4 regions of the Streptomyces sp. R818 genome follow, and region 1 is predicted to be linked to each of the others. Evidence: riboswitches for the same ligand, from Rfam matches in the RefSeq annotation. Region 1 holds a riboswitch; each other region holds the start of a gene.

Region 1 (7,059 bases):
GCGCGTCGGCGAACACCTGCTCCGGCAGCACCCCGGCCCACAGCCCGTGCATCCCGCCCTCGGGGTCACACACGGACATCGGCTGCCAGGTGTCGCCGTGATACCCGCCGCGCCACGTGAGGAGCCGGCGTTTCCCGGGCCGGCCGAGCGAGCGCCAGTACTGCAGACACATCTTGAGGGCCACCTCGACCGAGACCGACCCGGAGTCGGCCAGAAACACATGTTCCAGGCCGTCCGGTGTCATGTCGACGAGCCGCTTCGCGAGCCGCACGGCGGGCTCATGGGTGAGCCCGCCGAACATGACATGGCTCATCCGCTCAAGCTGCCCGCGCGCCGCCTCGTCGAGCGCGGGGTGGCGGTAGCCGTGGATCGCCGACCACCAGGACGACATGGCGTCGACCAGCTCCCCGTGCCCGGCGACCCGCAGCCGCACCCCGGCCGCCGACTCCACGACGAGGGGCTCCTGGCGGCCCGGCATGGGCCCGTACGGATGCCACACGTGCTGCCGGTCGAGCGCGAGCAACTCGGTCACACGTGCGTCAGGCATTCGGCGCGACATCCGTCCCCGCGCCCCGCCGCCGTACGGCCACCAGATCGGTCCGCGCCGCGGGCACCTCGGCCGCCCCCTCGGCCGCCACGTCCGCGGTCACCTCCGCACCGTCCCCGGCGCACGCGGACCCGCAGCCACCCGCCCGGTGTGCGGGCAGCGTCACCTCACCGGCCCCCTCCACCTCGAACCCGGCGTCCGCGATCATCTCCAGGTCGGCCCTGCCCGCCTGCCCCTCACTGGTCAGGTAGTCGCCGAGGAAGATGGAGTTGGCGATGTGCAGGGCGAGCGGCTGCATCGAGCGCAGATGCACCTCGCGCCCGCCCGCGATCCGCACCTCCACGTCCGGGCAGACGAAGCGGACCATGGCGAGGATGCGCAGGCAGCGCTGCGGCGTGAGGTTCCACTCCTTGGCCAGCGGCGTCCCCTCGAAGGGGATCAGGAAGTTGACCGGCACCGAGTCCGGGTCGAGGGCGCGCAGGCCGAACACGACGTCGACCAGGTCCTCGTCGCTCTCGCCCATCCCGGCGATCAGCCCGGAGCACGCCGACAGACCGGCCGCGTGCGCCTTGCGCACGGTGTCGACCCGGTCCGCATACGTGTGCGTCGTGGTGATGTCCGCGTAGGTGGCCTCGGACGTGTTCAGGTTGTGGTTGTAGGCGTCCGCGCCCGCCCCGCGCAGCCGCTCCGCCTGCCCGTCGGAGAGCAGCCCCAGACAGGCGCACACCTCGACGTCCTCGTTCTCGGACTTGATCGCGTCGATCGTCTTCGCGACCCGCTCCACGTCGTTGTCCGTCGGGCCGCGCCCGCTCGCCACGAGACACACCCGCTTGGCGCCGCCCGCGACCCCGGCGGCGGCCGCCTTGGACGCCTCGTCGGGCTTCAGCCAGGTGTACTTGAGGATCTCCGCCTTGGAGCCCAGCCGCTGCGAGCAGTACGAACAGTCCTCGGGACAGAGCCCCGACTTCAGGTTGACCAGGTAGTTCAGCTTGACCCGGCGCCCGAACCACGTACGGCGCACCTTCCCGGCCGCCGCCACCACGTCGAGCAGGTCCTCGTCCGACGTCGCCAGCACGGCGAGCGCCTCTTCACGGCTCGGCGGCTCGCGCCGCAGCCCCTTGTCCACCAGCGTGTTCAGCAGGTCCATGGCGCCTGATCCTTGCCTATCGGGCCGCCCCGGCGAAAGGAGACTTCGTACAAAGGACTGCGTTCGACGTGTGGGTATTACCACACCGTGACCCGGTGGCGAGGCGACTAGGGTCTGTGCATTACCTACAAAAGCATCTGCAAAAGCATCTACGTGAGTTCCACCCGCGCATCCACCAGCAGAGGGAGTCATGGGTACTAGCTCCACGCGGGCGTTCGGCTGGCTCGACGAGCAGCGCCGCGCCCGCGAAGCCGCCGGGCTCGTCCGCACGGTGCGTCCGCGCCCGGCCGACTCCCCGCTCCTCGACCTCGCGAGCAACGACTATCTGGGCCTGGCCCGGCACCCCGAGGTCGTCGCGGGTGCCGCCGAGGCCGCGCGCCGCTGGGGAGGCGGCGCGACCGGCTCCCGCCTGGTCACCGGCACCACCGAACTCCACGCCGAACTGGAGCGCGAACTGGCCGGGTTCTGCGGTGCCGAGGCCGCGCTCGTCCTGTCGTCCGGCTACGCGGCGAACCTCGCCGCCGTCACCGCGCTCGCCCCGCACGGTGCGCTGATCGTGTCCGACGCCGCGAACCACGCCTCGCTCATCGACGGCTGCCGGCTCGCGCGCGCCACCACCCAGGTCGTGCCGCACGCCGACCCGGCCGCCGTCCGCAAGGCCCTCGCCGCCCACGAAGGACCGGCCGTCGTGGTCTCGGACACGGTGTTCTCCGTCGACGGGGACCGGGCGCCGCTCACCGAACTGGGCGTAATGTGCCGCGAGTTCGGGGCGGGGCTGCTCGTCGACGACGCGCACGGTCTGGGCGTGCTCGGTCCCGGCGGCCGCGGCGCCCCGTACGCGGCGGGGCTCGCGGGTGCCCCGGACACGGTGGTCACCGTCACCCTCTCCAAGTCCTTCGGCAGTCAGGGCGGCGCGGTCCTCGGCCCGGCGCACGTCATCGAGCACCTCGTCAACGCGGCCCGTACGTTCATCTTCGACACCGGCCTCGCGCCCGCCGCGGCCGGGGCGGCGCTGGCCGCCCTGCGTCTGCTGCGCCGTGAGCCGCACCGCGCGGACCGCGCCCGCGAAGTGGCGACCACCTTGCACCAACTGCTCACCGCCGAAGGCCTGTCGGCGGTGCGGCCGGACGCCGCGGTCGTCTCGGTGCGGGCCCCGTCACCGGACGAGGCGGTGCGCTGGGCCGCGGAGTGTCGTGCGGAAGGTCTGTCGGTGGGATGTTTCCGTCCGCCGTCCGTGCCGGACGGCGTCTCACGGCTGCGGCTGACCGCCCGCGCCGACCTCACCGGTGAACAGCTCGGCGAGGCGGTTCGGGTGATCAGCCGCACGGCTCCGACCGGCGCGTTCACCGTAAGGAGTCGATGAACCCCTCCCATGCGGAGGGGGCGAACAGCAGCGCGGGTCCCGCGGTGTTCTTGGAGTCGCGGACACCCACGAGTCCGGCCGTGTGCCCCGAGGTCAGGGGGGCTGTCTCGACGCAGTTGTTGGCGCCGGTGCTGCGGCTGCTGCGCCGCCACCGCGCGCCGCTCAGCGACGAGCTTGAGGGAACGGAAGGAACATGCCGAGGCAGTGCATTCATGGTGCCCCCTTCGCAGTGCCGGGCGGGGGCGAGGTGTCGGCGTCCTCGTCCTCGTTATCCGGCGATCTGTGCGATGAATTCCAACGAGTCCTCGGGTGACATGGCACGGAGGAGAAGAGCATCGAAGGCGTCGGTGTACGCCGTGAGGTCTTCTTTCCGTTCCAGGTAGAGGCTACTCGTCAAATGGTCGAGAACAACCACATCCAGATCAGAAGTGTTCGGAAATGAAAACACAACGAAAGGGCCGGTGAGGCCGATGTGGCCACCCGCGGAGAATGGGAGCACCTGAATCCGGACATGTTCCATATGTGCCACCTCGGCCAGGTGTGCCACCTGCCGCCGCAGAATCCCCGGTCCTCCCACTTCGCGGCGCAATACCCCTTCGTCGAGCACCGCGCTCAACTGCAACGGGGGCTGCGCCCGCAGCACTTCCTGACGTGCGAGCCGCACTTCGACCAGCGCCTCGACATGTGAGTCGGGCGAGTCCGGCAGCACGGAACGTGTGACCGCGCGCGCATACTCGGGTGTCTGCAGAAGCCCCGGCACCACGCTCGTCTCCAGCGTCCGGATCCGGCACGCCTGCGACTCCAGGCTGATGAAGTCGCGGTACGACGGCGGCAGCAGCCCCCGGTACGCCTGCCACCAGTGCTGACCGCCCGTATCCTCCGCACCGGCCAGCGCCACGACGAGGTCGCGCCGGTGCGGATCGGCTGTCTCGAACGCGTCGAGCAACCGCAGCACGTCCGACGCTTTCACGCCGCTGCGTCCTGTCTCGATCCGGCTCACCTTCGACTGGTGCCAGCCGACGAGCCGGGCCGCCTGGCCGCTCGTCAGACCGGCCTGGACTCGTAACGCGCGCAGCTCCGAACCGAGTTTGCGACGACGCACCGCGGGACCGTACTTCATGCCGACTCCTCAACGCTCCACGGGCCGCGTCACCGGGCTCCTTCCCATCCCGATCAGCACGGCCTTTGAGCAGACGGTAGAGGAACCGGTGTGCGCGCGCCCAAATACGGTCTACCGTCGCAGAGTTCACCGCATCGAGCGACAGATATATGCATTTCTCGCGGGATCGTCAGCACCGGAGGGCATCCAGATGGCAGTCTGGCGCGAAGCAGAAGTCGGAGGCCGCACGCCAGCGCACCGCCAGAGTCGCAGGTGCGGCCCCGGTGGGAAAGGGACGACGTCGCCATGGCAGACCACCAGGAAGCATCCGTCACGCTGCCGAGCACCGCCGCCTCGGTCTCCGCCGCCCGCCGGTACGTGAGCACCGTGCTGGCCGAGTGGGGGCTGCCGGGGGACACCGACGCGGCGGACACGGTGCGCCTGATCGTCTCGGAGCTCGCGACCAACGCCGTGCAGCACACCCTGGGCCAGTCGCCCACGTTCACCATCGACGTGGAGCTCGAACGCGACGAACAGCTGCGGATCGGCGTCACCGACAGCCACCCGCGCTATCCCAAGCGACTTCCCGCCGCCGTCGCGCAGGACAACGGGCGGGGCATGGTGATCGTCCGCAGCCTCACCGCGGAGTGCGGCGGACGCCTGTCGGTCGCGCCCACGGCGGAGGGCGGCAAGACCGTATGGATCTCGCTGCCGTGGATCACCGGGCTCAACGGCGGCGTGTCCCGCCGCGGCACCGCCTGCTGAGGCGGTGTGGCCGGGTCACACGTGTGCGCGTGGGTGTGGGGACGTGCCCGGCGCCAGGCCCGCCCCCACGGTGTCACGCAAGGGCGCGCTCAGCGCACCCGGCCGTACCAGACGCTCTTCGTCCAGATCTTCTGCAGCCGCACGACGTCACCGGTCTTCGGCGAGTGCCAGATGCGTCCCTTCCCGGCGTAGATGCCGACGTGGTAGACGCTCCGGCCCGAATGGAAGAAGACCAGGTCACCTGTCTTGCGGTGGGACGCGGAGACATGACGGGTCTTGTTGTACTGCTGGGCCGCGGTGCGCGGCAGTTTCTTCCCCGCCCGCTTGAACGAGTAGAGCGTGAGCCCCGAGCAGTCGAACCAGTGCGGGCCCGAAGCCCCCCACTTGTACGGTGCACCCTTCTTCGAGGCCGCGACCTTCAGAGCCTTGGTCGAGGCCGTGGCCGCCGCTGCCTCGGACGCGGTGCCGGGGACCATCAGCCCCGCACCGGCGACCGCCAGTGTGAGGGCCGACGCGGTGCCGGCCCGGGTCAGCAGCGACGGAACACGATTGAGCGCAGTCATGCGCAACCCTTCGTCAGCCGCCTGTGAAGGATGACCTGTCGGGTTCGGGCAGGCGAAGATGCCCGGCCGCGTGCGCGGCTTCACCCCAAGGGCCGCTCGGACACCACCTTCGTCAAGGTGGGCCGGTGGCCCGTCGTGCCTGGGTCCTCCACTCCTGCCGATGCACTTCTGTCGACCTGGCATCCGTACGGCGGCAGGACTCGGCGTCCGCACGGACCGCCCCGCCGCGGCGGCGGGGGCTTGTCGTCGTCGAAGGGATCTTCACGCACATGTGGGGTGGAATCCGAGTTGAACCGGCGGTAAGTGAGGCTCCTCACGCTTGACCCGTTCAGGTGGACAGTGCGCCTTTCGAGCCCCGGCAACGACCCCCGACCACGCGCGCACCAGGCACGGAACGCCTGATTCCGCTGTGCGCGTACGGCCGGAGCGCAACTCGGGCCGCCTCGTCGACGTACGGGAATCTAGGCTGTTCGGCGGTCCACCATCTGGGCCGTTTCGGTATGGGCGCCGACCGTTCGTGTCGAAAGCGACCGAAGGGGACCTCGACCGACCGCGGTTGACCGAACTCGACCTTCGATGACCTCACGCGACCGTCTCAGGCGGCAAAGTGATCCGCTGAGTGCGCCTCTCACCGTCGAGGACGCGCAGAGCCCGCTCCAGGGTTGCGGCGTGCACCTCGCTCTCACCCCTTCGGTGCATCAGTTCGAGCGCCTCGCGCAGCTCCGTCGCCCGGCTCACCAGCGCCTGCGCCGCGCGCAGCCCCCGGTACGTGTCCTCGCCGCGCGCCGGATTGATACGGGCGAGCAGGTCGACCACCGCCAGATAGCTGTCCACGAGCGCGCACTCGGCGCGGGTCAGGGCGGGCAGGGGCGGAAGTTCGGGCGGGAACACCGGCGGGTCACCGCCCGGCCTGCGCGCCGGGCACGCTCCCGCGGTTCCGCACGACCCGGTCCACCAGGCCGTACTCCACCGCCTGCCGCGCGTCGAGCACGGTGTCCCGCTCGATGTCCCGGCTGACGCGCTCCCGCTCCTGCCCGGTGTGGCGCGCGAGCAGCTCCTCGAGCCGCTCACGCGTCCGCACCATCTCGCGGGCCTGGATCTCCAGATCGGTGGGCTGGCCCCGCGCGGGCTCGGGCAGCGCCGGCTGGTCGAGCACCAGGCGGGCGCCCGGCAGCATCAGGCGTTTGCCCGGCGCCCCGGCCGCGAGCAGCACGGCGGCGACGGACGCGGCCTGCCCGAGACACACCGTCTCCACCTCGCAACTGACGTATCGCATCGTGTCGTAGACCGCCGTCATCGCGCTGAACGAGCCGCCGGGGGAGTTGATGTACAGCGAGATGTCGCGGTCGGGCGCCGCGTACTCCAGGTGCATGAACTGGGCCATCACGTCGTTGGCCGACGTGTCGTCGATCGGCGTCCCGAGCAGCACGATGCGCTCCTCGAGCAGCTTCGCGTACGGGTCGAGCGTGCGGTGCCCCGAGGTGGTGCGTTCCGTGAACTCGGGCAGGACATGGCGGCCGGACGGACGGGTCATGGTGCTCGCGCCTCCTGTGCTCATCGCTTCGCGCCTCGCTG
Region 2 (7,059 bases), on a different contig from region 1:
GGAGTTGAAGAGGCCCGCGCCGGGCTGCCGTACGCGGTTCGTGAGCTTCTGGAGCGACCTCGACCAGTTGATGGTGCCGCTGGAGACGGCGTGCGTGGACCACGGGGACCTGCTCGCGCAGAACGTACGCGTGACGGGCATCGGGCACCTGGCCCTCCCGGTGCACCCGGCGGTGGCGACGGGCATCCGCCAAGCGCTCGACGCGGACCCGACACGGGAGGGGGGCCGTGCCGCCGACTCGATCGGCGGCCTGACGGTGGCCTGAAGGTGACGCGTTGACGACGCCTCTCCGGGCGGGCAAAACCGACGAATCGTCGAACGGAGCTCGAACTCAGAACCAACACTGCGCCCACAGTTCACCGAAAGGCGGCTGATTGCCCGATTACGCGGGGCATGAAACCTGCCGAAGATTGTCGTGCCCTCGTACCGCCGGGTACAGTCGCCGACACTGCTCTGGCAGCCCCTGTTGTCGAGGCGAAAGAGAAGTTGGTGAACGACCGTCATCCGTCGGCGACCGCGCACTACGCGGCGTTCGACGGGCACTCCACGACCAGCTTCGGCGCCGACCCCCTCTTCGGTGACCTCCCGGGCGACACCTCGTACAACGCGGCGTCGTACGACACGGGTTCCCACGAATCGGGTTTCTACAACACGGGTCAGTGGCCGACCTCCTCGTACGACACATCGACGTACGCCTACGGCACAAGCAGTTACGAAACGGGCAGCTTCGAGACCGGCAGCTTCGAGACGGGAAGCTACGACACGACCGCCATCTGGGCGGTGGGCGAACAGCAGCACACCGGTCAGTGGCCCGCGCAGTCCTACGACACACAGGCGTACGGCACGCAGGTCCACGGCGCGCAGCCGGACGCCACCCAGACCTTCGAGGCGCCGGTCTTCGGGACGACGGCCTACGACACGGGCGCGTACGACGCCACGGCGTGGAACTCGGCGGAGCCCGCCGGGCTCACCGACACCGCCACGCACGCCTACGTACCGGACCAGTACAGCCCCGCCGAGTACCCGCAGGCACACGACCAGACGCACGACCAGACGCACGACGAGCCGGAACCCGCGGCCGAGTCCGCCACGGAGCCAGAGCTTCAGCCGGCCCCGGACCCGGACCCGGACTTGGGCCCCGTCGCCCCGGAGCCGGAGTCCACACCCCGCGCCCGGACCCGCGCGGCGAACCGTTCAGCCACCCGTTCGAGGCGCCGCACCCCCGCCAAGCGCTCCGCGCTGCTGACGATCGCGGTGCCGTCGGTGTGCGTGGTCGGGGTCGCGGGCATCGCGGCGGCGTCGGTGGGCGGCGGCGGGGACGACGGGGGCCAGGCGCAGGCGGCGTCGGCACCGGACGCGACCGCGGTGAAGCCGTCGGTCGCCAACAACCAGCTGGACACGCAGCTGAAGGATCTCTCCGCGGACGCGGGCGACTTCGCCGACCGGGCGAGCCGCACGCAGGAGCGGATCGACCTGAAGGCGAAGCAGGAGCAGGACCGCAAGAACGCGGCCGAGGAGGCCGCGCGCAAGGAGGCGGCGCGCCCCAAGTTCGCGATGCCGGTGAAACGGCACGGGCTGAGCGCCTACTTCGGGCAGGCCGGCATCAACTGGATGTCCGTGCACAGCGGCATCGACTTCCCCGTCTGGTACGGGACGCCGGTGATGGCGGCGACCGACGGGACCGTGCGGACGCAGGTCAACTCCGCGTACGGGAACATGGCGATAGTCACCGCGAAGGACGGTACGGAGACGTGGTACTGCCACCTCTCCTCCTACACCGTGACGAACGGGCCGGTGAAGGCCGGTGACGTGATCGCGCACTCGGGCGACTCCGGCAACTCCACCGGACCGCACCTGCACTTCGAGGTGCGGCCGAACGGCGGCGCGGCGATCGACCCCCTGCCGTGGCTGCGCAGCCACGGCGTGAACCCGACGTAAAAACGGTCAAAGACCTTCACGACCGTCAAAGACCACCAGGAACCGTCAAAGACCGCCAGAGACCGTCAGAGATCGCTCACAACTTCTCGACCGGCGCGTACCGCAGCAGCAGCCGCTTCGGCTTGGGGTCGCCGAAGTCGATCGTCGCCTCCGCGTTGCCGCCCGAGCCGCCGACGCCGACGACCGTGCCGAGGCCGAACTGGTCGTGCGTGACACGGTCACCGACGGCCAGGGAGACGACCGGCTTCTCGTTGGCGCGGCGGGTGGCGAACGCCGGTGTCGTACGGGAGCGCGACGAGGACAGCGACGCGGCGATGCCGCCACCGATCCCCTTCGTCGAGGGCGCGGGCGCGGAGCCGCCCTTGCGCTTCCACTCCAGGTGCGTGTCCGGGATCTCCTCCAGGAAGCGCGAGGGCGGGTTGTACGAGGGCTGGCCCCAGGCGCTGCGCATGGAGGAGCGCGTCAGGTACAGCCGCTCCCGCGCGCGCGTGATGCCGACGTAGGCGAGGCGGCGCTCCTCCTCCAGCTCCTTGGTCTGGCCGAGGGAGCGCATGTGCGGGAAGACGCCGTCCTCCATGCCGGTGAGGAAGACGACGGGGAATTCGAGGCCCTTGGCGGTGTGCAGGGTCATCAGGGTGATGACGCCGCTGCCGTCGTCCTCCTCGTCGGGGATCTGGTCGGAGTCGGCGACGAGTGCGACGCGCTCCAGGAAGGCGGAGAGGTCGGCACCCCCGGTCTCACCCGCGCCCTCGCCGTCACCCGCGCCCTCGCCGTCGCCCGCGCCCTCCGCGTCCGCCTGCGCGGCCTCCTGCTCGAACTCCAGGGCGACGGCCGCGAGTTCCTGGAGGTTCTCGATGCGCGTCTCGTCCTGCGGGTCGGTGGAGGCCTGCAGTTCGGCGAGGTAGCCGGTGCGTTCGAGGACGGCCTCGAGGACCGTGGCCGGTCCGGCGCCGGACTCGACGATGGTCCGCAGGTCCTCCATGAGCGTGTTGAACCGCTTGACGGCGTTGGTCGAGCGGGCCGCCATGCCGTACGCCTCGTCGACGCGGCGCAGCGCCTGCGGGAAGGAGATCTTCTCGCGCTGGGAGAGCGCGTCGATCATGGCTTCGGCGCGGTCGCCGATGCCGCGCTTCGGCACGTTCAGGATGCGGCGCAGGGGGACGGAGTCCTCGGGGTTCGACAGGACCCGGAGGTACGCGAGGACGTCCCTGACCTCCTTGCGCTCGTAGAAGCGGACGCCGCCGACGACCTTGTAGGGCAGGCCGACGCGGATGAAGATCTCTTCGAAGACACGGGACTGCGCGTTGGTCCGGTAGAAGACGGCGACGTCGCCGGCCTTGGCCTCGCCCGCGTCGGTGAGCCGGTCGATCTCCTCGGCGACGAACTGCGCCTCGTCGTGCTCGGTGTCCGCGACGTAGCCGGTGATCTGGGAGCCCGCGCCCGCGTTGGTCCACAGGTTCTTGGGGCGGCGCGACTCGTTGCGCTCGATGACCGCGTTGGCCGCGCCGAGGATCGTCTGGGTGGAGCGGTAGTTCTGCTCCAGGAGGATCGTCGTCGCGTCCGTGTAGTCCTCCTCGAACTGGAGGATGTTGCGGATGGTGGCGCCGCGGAACGCGTAGATCGACTGGTCCGCGTCACCGACGACGCACAGCTCGGCGGGGTCGGCGTCCTCCCCCTCCGTGGGCCCGACCAGCTCGCGCACGAGGGCGTACTGCGCGTGGTTGGTGTCCTGGTACTCGTCGACCAGGACGTGGCGGAAGCGGCGGCGGTAGTGCTCGGCGACGTCGGGGAACGCGCGCAGCAGGTTGACCGTCGTCATGATCAGGTCGTCGAAGTCGAGGGCGTTGGCCTCACGAAGCCGCGACTGGTACATCGCGTACGCCTGGGCGACGGACTTCTCAAAGCCGTCGGCGGCGGTCTTGGCGAAGTCCTCCTCGTCGATCAGCTCGTTCTTCAGATTCGAGATCTTGGCGCTGAAGGACTTCGGCGGGAACTTCTTCGGGTCCAGCTCCAGGTCGCGGCAGACCAGGGCCATGAGCCGCTTGCTGTCGGCGGCGTCGTAGATCGAGAACGACGACGTGAAGCCGAGCTTCTTCGACTCGCAGCGCAGGATGCGCACGCAGGCGCTGTGGAAGGTGGAGACCCACATCGCGTTGGCCCGCGGGCCCACCAGGGACTCGACGCGCTCCTTCATCTCGCCCGCGGCCTTGTTGGTGAAGGTGATCGCGAGGATCTGGCCGGGGTGCACGCCGCGCTCGGCGAGGAGGTAGGCGATGCGGTGGGTGAGGACGCGGGTCTTGCCGGAACCGGCGCCCGCGACGATGAGCAGGGGCGAGCCGCCGTGCACGACGGCCGCCCGCTGGTTCTCGTTCAGCCCCTCGAGCAGCGCCGCCGGGTCGAGCGCCGGGCGGGGCGCGCCGCCGCGGTAGTACGCGTCCCTGGCCGGGGGCGCGTCGAACTTCCCGCCGAACAGGTCGTCCGGGATCGGCTCGGGCTCCGGTCCTTCGTGCTCGCTGTCGGGCGGCGGCGGGGGCCCATCGGTCCGGTTCTGGAGGCCCGCCAGGAAGCTGTCGTCAAAGAGGCTGCTCATCGCCGTACGAGTCTAGGCCGCCCCACTGACACGCCGCCCCCTCCTTCCGGACACCGCGCCCCGCTGTCGTCAACGTCACGGCGAAAGGCGGCTCCACGCGCGCGTGGAGCCACCCGCGTATGCCGAAGGTCACGAAAATGTATCGGGCATATCGAACAACGTCCTTCACAGCAGCAACACGAGTTGGCTACGGTGCTGCGCGGGCCGTCCGTCCCCACGACCGCGAGCGCCGCGGCGAGCGGGCAGCCCCCGCCGAGTCCCGTACGCCGTGAGGCAGGGAACCGGGGACCCACCGACCTTGGGGTGAATCGGCCCGAAGGCCCGTCGTCGATGTCAGCGGCATCGACAGCGGGCAGCAGGCCGTAGGGCAGCCTTCCGTACGCCCGAACCCGACAGCTAACCCGGTAGGCGGACCACGGAAGGAGTCGCCAGCCTTGGCGTCGCACCGCAAGCCGCGCACGCGCTCCCGGATGACCGGTGGCCTGCGCACCACCCCCGCGGTCGGGATCACGACCGCCGCCCTCACCTCGGTCGCCCTGCTCTCGCAGACCGCGCAGGCAGCGCCCGCGCCGGCGAGGCCGAGCCTCGAAGAGGTGCAGAAGAAGGTCGACAGCCTGTACCGGCAGGCCGAGACCGCCACGCAGAAGTACAACGCCGCCAAGGAGCAGGCCGACAGCAAGAAGCGGCAGGTCGACAGGCTCCTCGACGACATCGCGAAGCGGACCGACCAGATGAACACGGCCCGCCAGGAGCTGGGCCGGTTCGCCGCCGAGCAGTACCGGACGGGCGGGATGAGCGACACCGCGACGATGCTCCTCGCGGACGATCCCGAGGACTACTTCGCGCAGGACCGGCTGCTCAGCCGTATGACGGCCGACCAGAAAAAGGCCGTCGACGACTACCAGGAGCAGCAGCGGGCGACCGCGAAGAAACGCACCGAGGCGCAGGAGAACCTGCGTCAGCTCACCTCTTCGCAGACCGATCTCCGGACGTCGAAGCAGAGCGTGCAGTCGAAGCTCTCCGACGCGCGCGAGCTGCTCTCCAAGCTGACCGCGGAGGAGAAGCGGCGGCTCGCCGCGATCGAGAAGAAGAAGCAGGAGGCGGCCCGCAGACAGGCCGCCGAGCTGGCGGCGAAGCAGAAGGCCGAGGAGGAGCGCGAGCGCAAGGCGGCGGAGGAGGCGGCGGCCCAGGAGCAGGCCGACTCGGGCGCCGGGTCCACGGGGGCCACGGGGTCCACGGGATCGGGCTCGACGGGGTCGGACTCCTCCGGCAGCACCTCGTCCGGTTACGCGGCCAAGGCGGCGCAGGCGCTCGCCTTCGCCAAGGCCCAGGAGGGCAAGCCGTACGTGTGGGGGGCCACGGGCCCGGACTCGTACGACTGCTCGGGGCTCACCCAGGCGGCGTGGAAGGCCGCCGGGATCTCGCTGCCGCGCACCACCTGGGACCAGGTGGAGTTCGGCACGACGGTCGCGCTCTCCGACATCCAACCCGGTGACCTGGTCTTCTTCTACGACGACATCAGCCACGTCGGTCTCTACCTCGGCGACGGCATGATGATCCACGCGCCGAAGCCGGGCGCGTACGTCCGCGAGGAGTCGATCTACTACGACGGCACGTCCTCGATCCACAGCGTCGTGCGGCCCGCCTGACACCGGCCGGGCCGGGTTCGGGCGGTGCGGCACCGCCCGGCCCCCGGCCCCGGAGCACGTGCGGGGCTCAGGTCCAGAGCACGGCGATGAAGATGTTGGCGAGGGTGAGCCCGCCGACGGCCGCGAACAGGCCCTTCTCCGCCTTCTCCTCGTCCCGCTTCACGTAGACGATGCCGAGGATGACGACCAGGATCGCCAGCTTCACGCCGATCTTGATGTTGTTCACGGTGTTGTCGTCGGCCTGGTTGAGGCCGACGAGGGCGACACCGGTCACCAGCATGGTCAGGGCGCCGTGCAGCATCGCCTTGTTGAACCGGGCTTCGCCCCGGCCCAGCGCCGTCATCTGCGTGAGGAAGCCGCCGAGCAGCGCGGCGATGCCGATGATGTGCAGGCCGACGAAGAAATGGATGAGTACGTCCATGGTTGCGGAGCCTAATGGGGTGCTTGTCGCGCTCCGACAGCGGGCGGTGCCGGACAGCGGGCTGTCACTCTCCGCCACCACCCGCAACAAAGGGGGCAGTTGCGAACAATGCGCGGCCGACCCGTGACGCCGAGGTTTAGCGTCCTTGCTCAGGTGACCGGCTCCCCACCGCCGCCCGGGCCAGGGGCGGCAGCCGGACACCACCGCCGAGAAGAGGTCCGGCGGCGACCCGCTCCCCCTGTGCGGGTCGCCGCCGGACGTGCGAGCAGGCGGCAGTACGACCGGAAGGACGTGGCACTTCGTGCCGGCAGCGCATCGCAGGCCCCGCAAGCGTTCGCTCAATGGCAGTACGGTCCGCACCGCGGCCACCCTCGCCCTCGCCTCGGCGGCGTCCGTCACCGCCCTCGACGGCGGCGCGGCGCACGCGGAGCCGGACCTCACCCCCGCCCAGGTGAAGACGA
Region 3 (7,059 bases), on a different contig from region 1:
GGCCCGCGACCTCGTCGACCTCTGCGCCGACGGCGACCGCACGGTGGTCGTCCTCACGACGGCCGAGGGCGACCGCCGCCTCACGGACGGCCTCGCCGCGCTGGCGGGCTCCGGCCGCGAGCGGATGCCGTCCCTGGAACTCCTCCCCGGCTCCTACGACCTCCCCGGCGCCCGCCTCCTCGACCTCGTCCAGGTCATGGACCGCATCCGCCGCGAGTGCCCCTGGTCGTCGCAGCGCACCCACGAGGAACTGGCGAAGTACGCGATCGAGGAGGCCTACGAGCTGGTCGAGGCGATCGAGACGGACGACCGTACGGAGCTGCGCGAGGAGCTCGGCGACGTCCTCCTCCAGGTCGTCTTCCACGCCCGCATCGCGGAGGAGGACCCCGACGAGCCCTTCTCCGTGGACGACGTCGCCGGTGGCATCGTCACCAAACTCATCCACCGCCACCCGCACGTCTTCGGCGACGAGAGCGCGTCGACGCCGGAGGAGGTGCGGGAGATCTGGCTCCGCAAGAAGGGCGAGGCCAAGCGCCGCGCCTCGGTCACCGACGGCGTCCCGGTGGGCCAGCCCGGCCTCGCCCTCGCCGCGAAACTCGGCTCCCGCGTCCGTACGGCGGGCCTGGACGTCCCGCTCCCGACCGGCGCGGGCATCGGCTACGAACTCCTCGCCCTGGCGCTGCGCGCGGAGGCGGAGGGCGTGGACCCGGAGACGGCACTCAGGGCGGCGGCGAGGACGTACCGCGCGGCGGTGCGTGTCGCGGAGGGGGTGGGGGAGGAGTAGGGGGCGGCTTCCAGCGCGGCCCCCAGCGCGGCCCCCTTGCGTACGGCTAGGTCACCCGCTCCGGATACCGTCGGAAGGTGACCGAAAGCCCCGCCCACGCCGACATGCCGGAACTCTTCACCTGGGAGTTCGCCAGCGACCCGTATCCCGCCTACGCCTGGCTGCGTGAGCACGCGCCCGTGCACCGCACCACGCTGCCGAGCGGGGTCGAGGCGTGGCTGGTCACGCGGTACGCGGACGCCCGGCAGGCCCTTGCCGACCAGCGGCTCAGCAAGAACCCGGCCCATCACGACGAGCCCTCGCACGCCAAAGGCAAGACGGGCATCCCGGGCGAGCGCAAGGCCGATCTGATGACGCACCTGCTCAACATCGACCCCCCGGACCACACCCGCCTCCGCCGCCTCGTCTCGAAGGCGTTCACCCCGCGTACGGTGGCCGAATTCGCACCCCGGGTGCAGGAGCTGACGGACGACCTCATCGACCGGTTCGCGGCGAAGGGCGAGGCCGACCTGATCCACGACTTCGCCTTCCCGCTCCCCATCTACGCCATCTGCGACCTGCTCGGCGTCCCGCGCGAGGACCAGGACGACTTCCGGGACTGGGCGGGCATGATGATCCGGCACGGGGGCGGACCGCGCGGCGGCGTCGCCCGGTCGGTGAAGAAGATGCGCGGCTACCTGGCCGAGTTGATCCACCGCAAGCGCCAGGAGCCCGGTGACGACCTCATCTCCGGCCTGATCCGCGCCTCCGACCACGGCGAGCACCTCACCGAGAACGAGGCAGCGGCCATGGCTTTCATCCTGCTGTTCGCGGGTTTCGAAACCACGGTCAACCTCATCGGCAACGGGACGTATGCCCTGCTCACGCACCCGGAGCAACGTGAGCGACTGCAACGCGGCCTTGCCGTGAACGACACCGCTCTCCTCGCCACCGCCGTCGAGGAGTTGCTCCGCTTCGACGGCCCCGTCGAGCTGGCGACCTGGCGGTTCGCGACCGAACCCCTCACCATCGGCGGACAGTCCATCGCCACCGGCGACCCGGTTCTCGTCGTCCTCGCCGCCGCCGACCGCGACCCGGCGCGGTTCGCGGAGCCCGACACGCTCGACCTCTCCCGCCGCGACAACCAGCACCTCGGCTACGGCCACGGCATCCACTACTGCCTCGGCGCGCCCCTCGCCCGCCTGGAGGGACAGGCCGCCCTGGCAACGCTCCTGACGCGTCTTCCGGACCTCCGGCTCGCCGAGGACCCGGCCGAACTGCGCTGGCGCGGCGGGCTCATCATGCGCGGACTGCGCACGCTGCCAGTGCAGTTCACCCCCGAGCGCACCCGGGCGCACACCCACTGAACCTGACAGTTTCTCAACTTCGTGACTTTCACGTGATCTACGCTGCATCGACTTGTGACAAGCGTTCGAGTCCCGCTACGTTCACCAGTCATCGCGACACAGGCACAACCGGCACCACTCCCGCCACTCCTGTCGCGTGCTGCATCAGTCTCGCGAAAGGCAACCGCATGCTCTCCGGGAACGGTCGTCACCGTCGCCCTCGTCAGGCCCCCGCTCTGGTCGTCGCCGCCGGTGTCACCGGCAGCGCCATCGCGATCCCGCTGCTCGCGGCGACCGGCGCGAACGCCGCCTCCGCCACCACCTGGGACAAGCTCGCCGAGTGCGAGTCCGGCGGGCAGTGGAGCCTCGACGCGGGGGACGGCTACTACGGCGGACTGCAGGTGTCGCAGGAGACGTGGGAGCAGTACGGGGGCCTCGACTACGCCCCGAGCGCCGACGAGGCCAGCAGATCGCAGCAGATAGCCGTCGCCGAGAAGGCGCTCCAGGCCAAGGGGCCCGGCGTCTGGCCGAGCTGCTCCCTCGTGGCCGGTCTGACGCAGAGCGACGACGCGGCCGAGGTGGACCCGGGGGTGAGCGCCTCGCCGCGCCCGTCCGGCCTCGCCCAGTCGCCGCCGGACGCCTCCGGCTCGGCGCGCTCCTCGGATGCGTCGGCCTCGTCGAGTTCGTCCGGCTCCTCGGACACGTCGGGCTCTTCGGACGCGTCGGACTCCGCAGACTCCTCGGACTCCACAAGAGAGAAGAGTCACCAGGACTCGGGCGCGAGTGACGCGTCCGGCGCCGATGAGTCGAGCGCGGTCGGCGGCGACGGATCCGGCTCCGAGGACGGTGGGACGCCCGCCGCGTCTGACACCCCGTCGGCCGGAGCCACCGCCGATACCCGCGGTGACAAGGCGGGCGACGAGCCGAGCGGCACCGCCGAAGGTGACAACTCGGGCAAGTCCGGCCAGACGGACGCCACTTCCACCGTCGACCCGGACGCGTCCTCCGCCGGCCGCCACCGCGGCGACCGCGCCGCCGACGACACCGCCGTCTCCCGCCAGAGTGAGGGTCGTCACGCCTCCCGCGAGGAAGTCCGCTCCGAGGCCGCGTACACGGTCCGCTCCGGCGACAACCTGACGGACATCGCGGACGCGCAGAACATCGACGGAGGGTGGAATGCCCTCTATGACCTCAACAAGAAGACGGTCGGCGCCGATCCGGACCTCATCCTTCCTGGTCAGAGTCTGGATCTTGGCCTCGAAACGGATGAAAAGTAACTGAAAATTGGGGCGGGTTGAGGCGCCTATGTCCGCTTTTGCGAGAGTGAGACATGAGTCTCAAACACCCTGATCGTCTTTGAAATCGGGCGGATCGACTGCTTAACGTCGTCACCGCTCGCCACAGCGGGCCCCGACGGACGTCACGCCGAATCCTGCCAACGTCCGTACGGGAACAGTCGACGCGTAAGCGCCGTAGGCAGGAGCGGGGGACCCAAGGTAAGTGCCGGGAAACCGGCTTGGGGTTAAGCCGCGCACTAGGTTGCGCGCCGGACACTCACTGGTCCGCACCCGACAGCTCACCTCGTAGGCGTCGGTGAGGGGATTCCTTCATGCTGCTTTCCAGCAAGGGCAAGCACCGCCGCCCGTCCAAGGCCGTCCGTGTCGCCACGCTCGCCGGTGTCGCCGGTGCCGCCGTCGCCGTTCCGCTGATGGGTGCCACGGGCGCCTCCGCCGCCTCCACCTCCGAGTGGGACCAGGTCGCCTCCTGCGAGTCCGGCGGCAACTGGTCGATCAACACCGGCAACGGCTACTACGGCGGTCTGCAGTTCTCCGCCTCGACGTGGGCCGCGTACGGAGGCACCGCCTACGCGTCCTCCGCCGACCAGGCGTCCAAGGCGCAGCAGATATCGGTCGCCGAGAAGGTCCTCGCCTCGCAGGGCAAGGGTGCCTGGCCGAGCTGCGGTGTGGGCCTGTCCGGCGCCTCCACCGGCAACTCCGCTCCGGTCGAGTCGCAGTCCTCGCAGCAGCCGCAGCAGCAGGAGCGCTCGGAGTCCTCGACGACGACCCGCTCGCAGCCGCGTCAGCAGCCGCAGCAGCAGGCTCAGCCGCAGCAGGAGACCAAGAAGGACACCGTCACCACCCCGACCGGCAAGAAGGTCGAGAAGGGCGACGGCGAGTACAAGGTCGTCACCGGCGACACCCTCAGCAAGATCGCCGAGGCGCACGGCACCAACTGGCAGAAGGTGTTCAAGCTCAACAAGGACATCGTCGCCGACGCCGACCTGATCTACCCGGGTCAGCAGCTGCACCTCAAGTAAGACCCTTGGAGCACGACGACTCGGCATCGGCGGATGCCGGGCCGGCGCTCGCAACGGCCGCTCGCTCCGGCGACCCCCGTTCCGCCGCATCTGCGCGGCGGAACGGGGGTCGCCGTCTTTGTTCCGTTAAGAAACATTTCGCTATCGGCGTTGTCCACAACACGGGCGGTCGACTGGCTGATGCCCCTGGGCCGGTTAGGCTCAGGGTGCGGGCCACGCCGTCCGCACAGTTGTGTCACATCCCAGAAGGAGATGCTCGTGCCGTCCATCGACGTCGTCGTAGCCCGGGAAATCCTGGACTCCCGAGGCAACCCCACGGTCGAGGTCGAGGTCGGCCTCGACGACGGCAGCACGGGTCGTGCTGCTGTCCCGTCGGGCGCCTCCACCGGTGCCTTCGAGGCCATCGAACTCCGTGACGGTGACCCCAACCGTTACCAGGGCAAGGGCGTCGAGAAGGCCGTCCTCGCCGTCATCGAGCAGATCGGCCCGGAGCTGGTCGGCTACGACGCCACCGAGCAGCGCCTGATCGACCAGGCGATGTTCGACCTGGACGCCACCGACAACAAGGGCTCGCTCGGCGCCAACGCCATCCTGGGCGTCTCCCTCGCCGTCGCGCACGCCGCGTCCGAGGCCAGCGACCTGCCGCTCTTCCGCTACCTGGGCGGTCCGAACGCGCACCTGCTGCCCGTCCCGATGATGAACATCCTGAACGGCGGGTCGCACGCCGACTCCAACGTCGACATCCAGGAGTTCATGATCGCCCCGATCGGCGCGGAGTCCTTCTCCGAGGCGCTGCGCTGGGGCACCGAGGTCTACCACACCCTCAAGAAGGTGCTGAAGACCAAGGGCCTGTCCACCGGCCTCGGCGACGAGGGCGGCTTCGCCCCGAACCTGGAGTCGAACCGCGCCGCGCTCGACCTCATCCTCGAGGCGATCAAGGAGGCCGGTTACGTCCCCGGCCAGCAGGTCGCGCTCGCGCTCGACGTCGCCGCCTCCGAGTTCTACAAGGACGGCGTGTACGAGTTCGAGGGCAAGCAGCGCTCGGCCGCCGAGATGACCGAGTACTACGCCGAGCTGGTCGACGCGTACCCGCTCGTCTCCATCGAGGACCCGCTGTTCGAGGACGACTGGGCCGGCTGGAACACCATCACCGAGAAGCTCGGCGACAAGGTGCAGCTCGTCGGCGACGACCTGTTCGTCACCAACCCGGAGCGCCTGGCCCGCGGCATCGAGGAGAACTCGGCCAACGCCCTGCTCGTCAAGGTCAACCAGATCGGTTCGCTGACCGAGACCCTGGACGCCGTCGAGCTGGCCCAGCGCAACGGCTTCAAGTGCATGATGTCGCACCGCTCCGGTGAGACCGAGGACGTCACCATCGCCGACCTCGCCGTCGCCACCAACTGCGGTCAGATCAAGACCGGCGCCCCGGCCCGCTCCGAGCGCGTCGCCAAGTACAACCAGCTCCTGCGCATCGAGGAGATCCTGGACGACGCGGCGGTCTACGCCGGCCGCTCGGCCTTCCCCCGCTTCAAGGGCTGACCGTCCCCGGCGCCGCAGTTCCGTACGTCCCCGCACTCGGTCCCGTACCGTGTGCGGGGACGTACGCACGTAGGCAGCCGGACGGCTGGAACGGGGAGGCGACAGGCGAATGCCGGGAAAGGTACGGAGCAGAGGCCAGAGCGATTCGGCCCGCTTCTCCACCGCCACCCGCCTGCGCGTGCTCGGCGAGCAGACGGCCGAGCGCGTCTACCGCTCGCAGAACAAGCGCCAGGCCCGCCGCTCCCGGCTCACCGGGCGCGCGGCCCTGCTCGCCCTCGTCGTCTGCACCCTCGTGGTCGCCCTCGCCTACCCGATGAGGCAGTACGTGTCCCAGCGCGGCGAGATCGCGGACCTGCAGCGCAAGCAGCAGGAGGCGAAGGACCGCGTCGAGCGGCTGCGCGACGAGAAGGCGCGCTGGCAGGACGACGCGTACGCCGAGCAGCGGATCCGCGAGCGGCTGCACATGGTCATGCCCGGGGAGACCGGGTACGTGGTGCCCGACCCGCGCGCCACCGAGGACGGCCGGGACGAGCAGGGCGCGGCCGACCGCCCCTGGTACTCGAACGTCTGGGACGGCGTCGACAAGGCCGACCGCGCGAACTGACCACCACCGTCACCCCGCCCCACAAAGTGAAAGACAGGCATGGAAACGCCCCCGCCCCAGACCGAGCCCACCGCGCCCACGGACGCCGACATCCACGCGTTCAAGGAGCAGCTAGGCCGCCCGCCGCGCGGCCTGCGGGCCATCGCGCACCGCTGCCCCTGCGGCAACCCGGACGTCGTCGAGACGGCGCCGCGCCTGGAGGACGGCACGCCGTTCCCGACGACGTACTACCTGACGTGCCCGCGCGCGGCGTCCGCCATCGGCACCCTTGAGGCCAACGGCGTGATGAAGGAGATGACGGAGCGGCTCGCGACCGACCCGGAGCTCGCGCGCCAGTACCGGGCCGCGCACGAGGACTACCTCGCCCGCCGTGACGCCATCGAGGTCCTGGAGAACTTCCCGAGCGCGGGCGGCATGCCGGACCGCGTGAAGTGCCTGCACGTGCTCGTGGCGCACTCGCTGGCGGCCGGTCCGGGGGTGAACCCGCTGG
Region 4 (7,059 bases), on a different contig from region 1:
CGTACCCCAGCAGTCCGCCGCACCAGGACCACGCCCACGGCCCCCGGCCGCACGGCGCGGTCCCGCATCCGCGCTGGTGGGAACGGAAAGGTGTACGGGCCACGGCACTGGCCACGCTGCTCGCGGTCTCCGGCGCCGTCATCGCGGCGCTCGTCCGCGAGCAGACCGGCACCGAAGGGTTCCTGGTCGGGCTCGGTCTGGCCCTGGTCCCCGTACCGCTGCTGATAGCCGCGTTCCGCTGGCTGGACCGGGTGCAGCCCGGGCCCTGGCGGAACCTGGTCTTCTCCTTCGCCTGGGGGGCCTGCGCGGCGGCCCTGATAGCGATCGTGGCGAACAGTTTCGCGACCCGGTGGATAGAGACCGCCACCGCCGACCCGACCGGCGCCGACACCCTCGGCGCCACCGTCATAGCGCCCATAGTCGAGGAGAGCGCCAAGGCCGCCGCCGTGCTGCTCGTCTTCCTCTTCCGCAGACGGGACTTCACCGGCGTCGTCGACGGCGTCGTCATCGCCGGGGTCACCGCGACCGGCTTCGCCTTCACCGAGAACATCCTCTACCTGGGCAACGCCTTCGGCACCGACCAGCTCACCGGCACGGGCCCCGGCCTCAGCTCCGTCACGGCGGCGACCTTCTTCGTCCGCGTCGTGATGTCACCCTTCGCGCATCCGCTCTTCACCGTGCTGACCGGCATCGGCTTCGGGATCGCCGCCGTCCTCGCACCCGAGCGCGGCAAGGTCCGCCGCATCCTGCTGCCGCTCGCCGGACTGCTCGTCGCCATGGCCATGCACGCCTTCTGGAACGGCTCGTCGTCCTTCGGCGAGTACGGCTTCTTCGCTGTGTACGCGGCTTTCATGGTTCCGGTCTTCGGCCTGGTCACCTGGCTCGCGATCTACCTGCGCCACCGCGAACTGCGCACCATGCGGACCGAACTCGTGCTCTACGTGGGCGCGGGGTGGCTGGCCCCGCCCGAGCCCTTCGCCCTCGGCTCGCTCAAGGCGCGCCGCCTGGCCAGGGAGTTCGCCGCGCACTACGGCGGCAAGGAGGCGGAGCGCGCGGTCACCGAGTACGAGGCGTACGCGACCTCGCTCGCGCTCCTGCGCCACCGCGCCCGCAAGGGCGGGGCCGGCGCCGACTTCGCCGTACGGGAGCGGGAGCTGCTCGACGCGCTGTGGGAGCGGCGCGGCTACGCGCGCGCGGCACTGGCGTACGCCTCCCAGGTCGCCGCCCCCATGTGGCGCCCGCCGGTGTACGCGGCCCCGATGGCATCCGGCGCCGCGTATCCCCCGTACCGCCACTGAGGTCCGTACCGCCACTGAGGCATCCGGGGCGGAGGCCGACGTCTCAGGCCGACGCGTCCGTGAGGCGGGCAATCTCCTCGTCCGTGAGGGTCAGGTCCGCCACCGCGAGCAGCGCGGGCAGCTGCTCGACCGTGCGCGCGGACGCGATCGGCGCGGCCACGGTGGGCCGCGCGGCGAGCCAGGCCAGGGCGACGGTGGCGATCTCGGCGCCGTGCTCCTGCGCGATCTCGTCGAGGGCGGTGAGGACCTTCTGGCCGCGCTCGGTCTCCAGGTGCTTGGCGGCGCCGCCCGCGCGCTGGCTGTCCACCTGGACGCCGGGCCGGTACTTGCCGGTCAGGAAGCCGGAGGCGAGCGCGTAGTACGGGACGGCGGCGAGCCCGGCGCGCGAAGCGATGTCCTGGCGGCGGCCCTCGTAGGTGTCGCGGGAGACGAGGTTGTAGTGCGGCTGGATGGCGACGTAGCGGGCGACGCCCTCGCGGTCGGAGAAGTCGAGGGACTCCTGGAGGCGGTCCGGCGAGATGTTCGAGACGGCGATCTCGCGCACCTTGCCCGCCGTCACCAGCTCGTCGAGCGCGCCGATGATCTCCTCGACGGGGATCGACTCGTCGTCGTCGAAGTGCGTGTAGTACAGGTCGATGTGGTCGGTGCCGAGGCGGCCGAGGGAGGCGTCGGCGGCGGCCTTGATGTTGGCGGCGTGCAGGCCCTTGAAGTCGGGGTGGCGGGCGACCTTGGTGGCGATGACGACGTCGTCGCGGTTGCCCCGCGCCCTGAGCCACTTGCCGATGATCGTCTCCGACTCGCCGCCGTGGTTGCCCTCGATCCAGGCGGAGTACGAGTCGGCCGTGTCGATGAAGTTGCCGCCGCCGGCGGTGTAGGCGTCGAGCACCTCGAAGGAGGTGGCCTCGTCGGCGGTCCAGCCGAACACGTTGCCGCCGAGGGCGAGCGGGAAGACCTCCAGGTCGGAGGCGCCGAGCTTGCGCAGGGGAGAAGAAGTCATGCCGTCATTCAACGCCCCTGCGGAAGCGGGTGTTCCGTCAGGCGCGCATCAGAGTGCCAGACCCTTGCCGCGCAGCCAGGCCGCCGGGTCGACGCCGGTCGCGTCCCCGCCGGGGTGGACCTCCAGGTGGAGGTGGTCGCCGGTGACGTTGCCGGTGGCGCCGACGCGGCCGATGACGTCGCCGGTGGAGACCTTCTGGCCGACGCTGACGTTGAGCGAGGACTGGTGGCAGAACCACAGCTCGGTGCCGTCGTCGAGGGTGAGGATCGTGCGGTAGCCGTACGCGCCCGCCCAGCCGGCCTCGGTGATGGTGCCGCCGTGGATGGCGTAGATCGGCGTGCCGGTGGGGGCGGCGAAGTCCAGGCCCGTGTGGTAGCCGGAGGACCAGAGCGAGCCGGGCTGTCCGAAGGTGCCGGTCAGCGTGTAGGAGGCGACGGGGAGCTTGTAGCTCTTGGCCAGCTTGGCGAGGCGCTCGGCCTCGGCCTTCTTCTTGGCCTCCTCCTCCGCCTTCTTCTTCTCGGCGGCGGCCTTGGCCTCGGCCTTCTCCCGCTTCGCTGCGGCTTCCTCGGCGGCCTTCTTCGCGGCGGCCTCCTCGGCGGCGGCCTGCGCCTTGGCGTCGGCGGCGTCCTGCTGCGTCTCGGCCTGCTGCATGATGCGGGCGCGCAGCGCCTCGCCGGCGTCCGACTGCCCGCCGCTCATGGCGGTGAGGGGCGCGGCCTCCGCGGCTTCGGCAGGGGCGTCGTCGGCCATCAGCGCGCTCACGCCGGGCAGCGACTTCGCCTCCGGCAGGGCGTCCGTGACCGCCGAGAGGTCGGGCATGGATATCTGGACGGCGGGCTTGCCGCCCTGCGCGGTGGCGATGCCGCCCGCGCCGACGGCGGCGATCACGCCGACGCCGAGGACCGTGGAGCTGCGCGCGAGGCCGCCGCGCTGCCGGGCCACGCGGTGCTTGCCGCGGACGGGGCGGACGGACTCCTCGGTGGGGTTCCACTCCTCGAAGCTCGTGCGCGGGGCGGCGTAGTCGCCGTCGGCCGGCTGGGCGGGGTACCCGGAGAGTTCGGGGGCAGGACGGTTCGACGCCACGGGGGCGCTCTCCTTTCCTTCCTTCTCGCCTACCGGGTTAGCTGACGGGTTCGGAGCAGGAAGGTCTCCTACGAGCACGGTCCGGCGCCCGGAAAGCGTCGGAACGATGCCTGATTCACCCCAAGTTGGTGGTTCCCCGGCTCCCTTGCGGGATTAGGCGCGTGCGCACGGAGCCGTCGCTTGTGACGGCTGGGACGACCGCGCTGCGTTATCGAACGTTAATAGACAGCGGACAGTAATTCCAAGCCGTTCTAGCCCCGTTAAACCTGACAGTTTCTGACGTAGTGTCAATTGTTATGCGCAGCGACGCCGTTCGGTCACCCCTGGTGATGTCGATCAAGAACAGCGGTCAGGGACGGCGTACGGCGAGCAGCGCCATGTCGTCGCTGGCGCCGCCCCCGGTGTGCAGGCGCACCTCGTCGGCGAGCGTCACGAGGAGCTCGTCGGGCCCCGGGAAGACGCGTCCGGCGAGCCGGGCCGCCGGATCGTAGAAGACCCCCTTCGTGTCGCGCGCCTCGGAGAGCCCGTCCGTGTAGAGCAGCAGCGTCGCCGCGGGCGGGAACTCCGCCTCGGTCGCCCGGTCCGGCCAGGAGCCGAGCTCGCCGAGGCCGAGCGGGAGCGCCGCCTCGGCGGGGCTGATCACCCGGACCTGCCCGTCGCCGTGCAGCACGATCGGCTCGGGGTGGCCGCGGTTGAGGACGCGCAGGAGGTCGCCGCCGTGCGGGATCTCCGCGAGCACGGCGGTGGTGAACCCCTCGAAGTCGTCGATGCCGCGCCGCCGCGACCCCTCCCGGGCCAGCGCCCGCTCCAGGCGCTGGGCGACCGCCTCCAGGCTGTCCTCCTGCTCGGCGGCCTCCCGGAACGCCCCGATGACGACGGCGACGGCGGCGACCGCGCCCATGCCCTTGCCGCGGACGTCGCCCACGACTATCCGTACGCCGTGCGGGGTGTCCTGCACCGCGTACAGATCGCCGCCGATGAACGCGTCGGCCTGCGCCGCCTCGTACCGCGCCGCGATGGCGAGGCCGCCGATCCGTCCGGCCGGCCGCGGCAGCACCGCGGACTGGGCCGCCGCCGCGATCTGCCGCGCGGACGCCAGCTCCTCGTCGCTGCGCCGCTTGATCCGGTTGAGGAAACAGGCCAGGACGCAGACGGTGGCGACGGTCGCCATCTCCGTCCAGACGCCGCTGTGGAACGCCGTGTATCGGAGGTGTACGGCGACGATGGCGCCGATCGAGGCGACCCCGGCCGCGATGGTGCTGCCCAGCGAAAAGAACGGCGCGGCGACCAGCGGCGCCGCGCTGAAGAGGGGCGAGCCCGCGAACCCGGACGGCGTGCAGTACTCGTAGACCGCGCCGCCGATGATCAGCAGCAGGGGCAGGATGCGCAGGAAGAAGGGCGTGCCGGGGGCGTCCGCCGGATGCCTGTGCCGCCCTCCTCGCTGCCCCACCACGTGTCTCCTGCCGTCCGCGCCCGCTGTCCGGCGTCTCACCAAAGGGTTCCCGGGGAGGGGGCCGGGGGGCGACCGGTACTGCTCCGTCCGGGTCAGCCGCGGAATCGGGGCGGGACGCGCCGGGAAACGGAACGAGGCCGGAATCTCGGAAGATTCCGGCCTCGGCCTTCAGTAGCGGGGACAGGATTTGAACCTGCGACCTCTGGGTTATGAGCCCAGCGAGCTACCGAGCTGCTCCACCCCGCGTCGGTGAACACCACACTACGCCATCAGGGACGACGAATGCCAATCGCACCCGTGTCCGGCGCCTCGGGAGTGGCGTTAAGAGGACATGACCTCAACTCGACGAGTCCTCACCGCTGCCCTCCTCGCCGTCGGTGCCACGGCGATCGTGGCCCCTGCGGCGCAGGCCGACACCACGCCCCAGGCGGCGGGCAACATGATCTCCCCGACCGCGATGCTGGACGCGGTCACCACCATGGCCATCCCGGCCGAGCACCGCCGCGAGGTGCCGCGCACCGCCGAGCAGCTCCAGGGCATCCACCAGCTGAACAAGCTGAACGAGCTGCACCAGATCACGGACCTGGTGGCGCCGGTCACCGGCCTGCTCAGCGCGTAGCGGCACCCGCACCAGATATCCGGAAACGCCTGAGGGGCGGTTGCCTGACGCAGCCGCCCCTCAGGTGTGTCCGCGCCACAACAAAGTTGGGCCGCCCAAGTGGGCGGCCCAACGCGTGCGGCGTGCGGATCAGCCGTTGCCGTTTCCGTTGCTGGAGAGGATCGGAATGTCCTCCAGGATGTGCGACAGCGCCTCGTCGCCCTTGCGCTGCGACGAGTTCTCGACGCACTGCTGGTTCTGCGGGGACGTCAGGATGTCCTGGACACCGACGTTGACCAGACCCACGACGTTCTGGATGTCCGCCTTGGCGGGCAGACCGATGCAGGGCTTGTTGAGGGAACCCTGGATGAGCGCCATCTGCGGGCTCATGTTGCCGTACGTCGCCGAGTTTCCGTACGACTGCGACGCGTGGTTACCGCTGAACGCGGTGGTGCCGTTGTCGTCGCCGTTCGCCAGCGCCTGGGGGGCCGCCGCCGCGGAGATGCCGACGAGAGACGCGGTGACGGCTGCGGCCGCCACGGCCTTTTTCAACATGAGAGATTCCCCTTCAGTTGTTTCAGAGAGCATCCGTACCAACTACGCGCGAGCCGGTTTGGTTGTCCGCATTCACTCGGATGGCGGTACGTATGCCGTACGAACAGCCAGACTCTCGGCACAACGGGTGAACCTGCGAAACCATCCGGAGCCCGGGGAGTTGTTCCTTTCGCAGTAACCGGTGCCTGTCAGAAAAGGAACTGAAAAAAATGCTCAAGAAGGCAATGGCCGCAGCCGCGGTCGCCGTGTCCGTGGTCGGCATGTCCGTGGCGGCTGCGCCCTCGGCGCTCGCGAACGGCGACGACAACGGCACCGCCGCGGCCAGCGGCAACGGCGCCCAGCAGGCATTCGGCAACTCCTCGACCGACGGCGACATGAGCCCGCAGCTCAGCCTGGTCCAGGGTTCGCTGAACAAGCCCTGTGTCGGCCTGCCGGTCAAGGCGGACGTCCAGAATGTCGTGGGCCTGGTCAACGTCGGCGTCCAGGACATCCTGACGTCTCCGCAGAACCAGCAGTGTGTCGAGAACTCGACGCAGAGGAAGGGCGACGAGCCGCTGTCGCACATCCTGGACGACATCCCGGTCCTCTCCTCGAACGGCACGCAGAACCACTGAGTCTCTGCGCACCCTGCCCGGGCCGTCCGCGTCGTATCGCACGCGGGCGGTTCGGGCCTTTTTTACCGGGCGCCGTTCCGCTTCGTCGCCCGGTCGGCACAGTTTCCTCAGCCGGTGCCGGCTCGTTTGCTTCGCGGAGTCCCAGAAACTTCCTCGGTAAAAGGAGAAAAGCATGTCCTTGAAGAAGAGCGTCACGATCGTCGCCGGTGCCGTCATGGCCTTCGGTATCGCCGCCCCGGCGTTCGCCGACGCCGGTGCGCAGGGTGCGGCCGTGAACTCCCCGGGTGTCATCTCGGGCAACAACGTGCAGGCCCCCATCCACATCCCGGTCAACGTCTGCGGCAACACCGTCGACGTCATCGGTCTGCTGAACCCCGCTTTCGGCAACCCCTGCGCCAACGACTGACGCTCGACCGCGCGGTGTGTGACCCGGCCGACCCCGGTGCCTTCCGGCACCGGGG

Evidence for each region. A riboswitch is a leader RNA that binds a small molecule or an ion and turns the genes downstream of it on or off. The one in region 1 is predicted to bind cyclic di-AMP.
Region 2: linked by a shared signal. The riboswitch ahead of N5I75_RS24670 (C40 family peptidase) and the one ahead of N5I75_RS30810 (C40 family peptidase) in region 1 are both predicted to bind cyclic di-AMP.
Region 3: linked by a shared signal. The riboswitch ahead of N5I75_RS17560 (transglycosylase family protein) and the one ahead of N5I75_RS30810 (C40 family peptidase) in region 1 are both predicted to bind cyclic di-AMP.
Region 4: linked by a shared signal. The riboswitch ahead of N5I75_RS26485 (M23 family metallopeptidase) and the one ahead of N5I75_RS30810 (C40 family peptidase) in region 1 are both predicted to bind cyclic di-AMP.

What each region holds. Positions count from the first base shown of each region.
Region 1 is NZ_JAOCNE010000013.1:302,133-309,191, reverse strand. It holds partial or broken gene N5I75_RS30840 (adenosylmethionine--8-amino-7-oxononanoate transaminase) at 1-547, opposite strand, end outside; gene bioB (biotin synthase BioB) at 540-1,694, opposite strand; gene N5I75_RS30830 (8-amino-7-oxononanoate synthase) at 1,885-3,057, shown strand; gene N5I75_RS30825 (DUF397 domain-containing protein) at 3,038-3,271, opposite strand; gene N5I75_RS30820 (helix-turn-helix domain-containing protein) at 3,326-4,177, opposite strand; gene N5I75_RS30815 (ATP-binding protein) at 4,463-4,921, shown strand; gene N5I75_RS30810 (C40 family peptidase) at 5,011-5,484, opposite strand; cyclic di-AMP (ydaO/yuaA leader) riboswitch at 5,488-5,676, opposite strand; gene N5I75_RS30805 (hypothetical protein) at 6,067-6,375, opposite strand; gene N5I75_RS30800 (ATP-dependent Clp protease proteolytic subunit) at 6,383-7,018, opposite strand.
Region 2 is NZ_JAOCNE010000010.1:130,254-137,312, forward strand. It holds gene N5I75_RS24655 (lipase family alpha/beta hydrolase) at 1-265, shown strand, start outside; gene N5I75_RS24660 (peptidoglycan DD-metalloendopeptidase family protein) at 490-1,938, shown strand; gene pcrA (DNA helicase PcrA) at 2,015-4,528, opposite strand; cyclic di-AMP (ydaO/yuaA leader) riboswitch at 4,769-4,954, shown strand; gene N5I75_RS24670 (C40 family peptidase) at 4,963-6,177, shown strand; gene N5I75_RS24675 (hypothetical protein) at 6,245-6,598, opposite strand; gene N5I75_RS24680 (C40 family peptidase) at 6,900-7,059, shown strand, end outside.
Region 3 is NZ_JAOCNE010000006.1:257,980-265,038, forward strand. It holds gene N5I75_RS17545 (nucleoside triphosphate pyrophosphohydrolase) at 1-784, shown strand, start outside; gene N5I75_RS17550 (cytochrome P450 family protein) at 889-2,130, shown strand; gene N5I75_RS17555 (transglycosylase family protein) at 2,298-3,386, shown strand; cyclic di-AMP (ydaO/yuaA leader) riboswitch at 3,568-3,714, shown strand; gene N5I75_RS17560 (transglycosylase family protein) at 3,719-4,426, shown strand; gene eno (phosphopyruvate hydratase) at 4,685-5,965, shown strand; gene N5I75_RS17570 (FtsB family cell division protein) at 6,075-6,569, shown strand; gene N5I75_RS17575 (DUF501 domain-containing protein) at 6,609-7,059, shown strand, end outside.
Region 4 is NZ_JAOCNE010000012.1:25,849-32,907, forward strand. It holds gene N5I75_RS26475 (PrsW family intramembrane metalloprotease) at 1-1,298, shown strand, start outside; gene N5I75_RS26480 (aldo/keto reductase) at 1,342-2,295, opposite strand; gene N5I75_RS26485 (M23 family metallopeptidase) at 2,344-3,378, opposite strand; cyclic di-AMP (ydaO/yuaA leader) riboswitch at 3,390-3,548, opposite strand; gene N5I75_RS26490 (PP2C family protein-serine/threonine phosphatase) at 3,728-4,828, opposite strand; tRNA gene N5I75_RS26495 (tRNA-Met) at 5,004-5,077, opposite strand; gene N5I75_RS26500 (hypothetical protein) at 5,163-5,450, shown strand; gene N5I75_RS26505 (rodlin) at 5,580-5,984, opposite strand; gene N5I75_RS26510 (rodlin) at 6,194-6,598, shown strand; gene N5I75_RS26515 (chaplin) at 6,771-7,004, shown strand.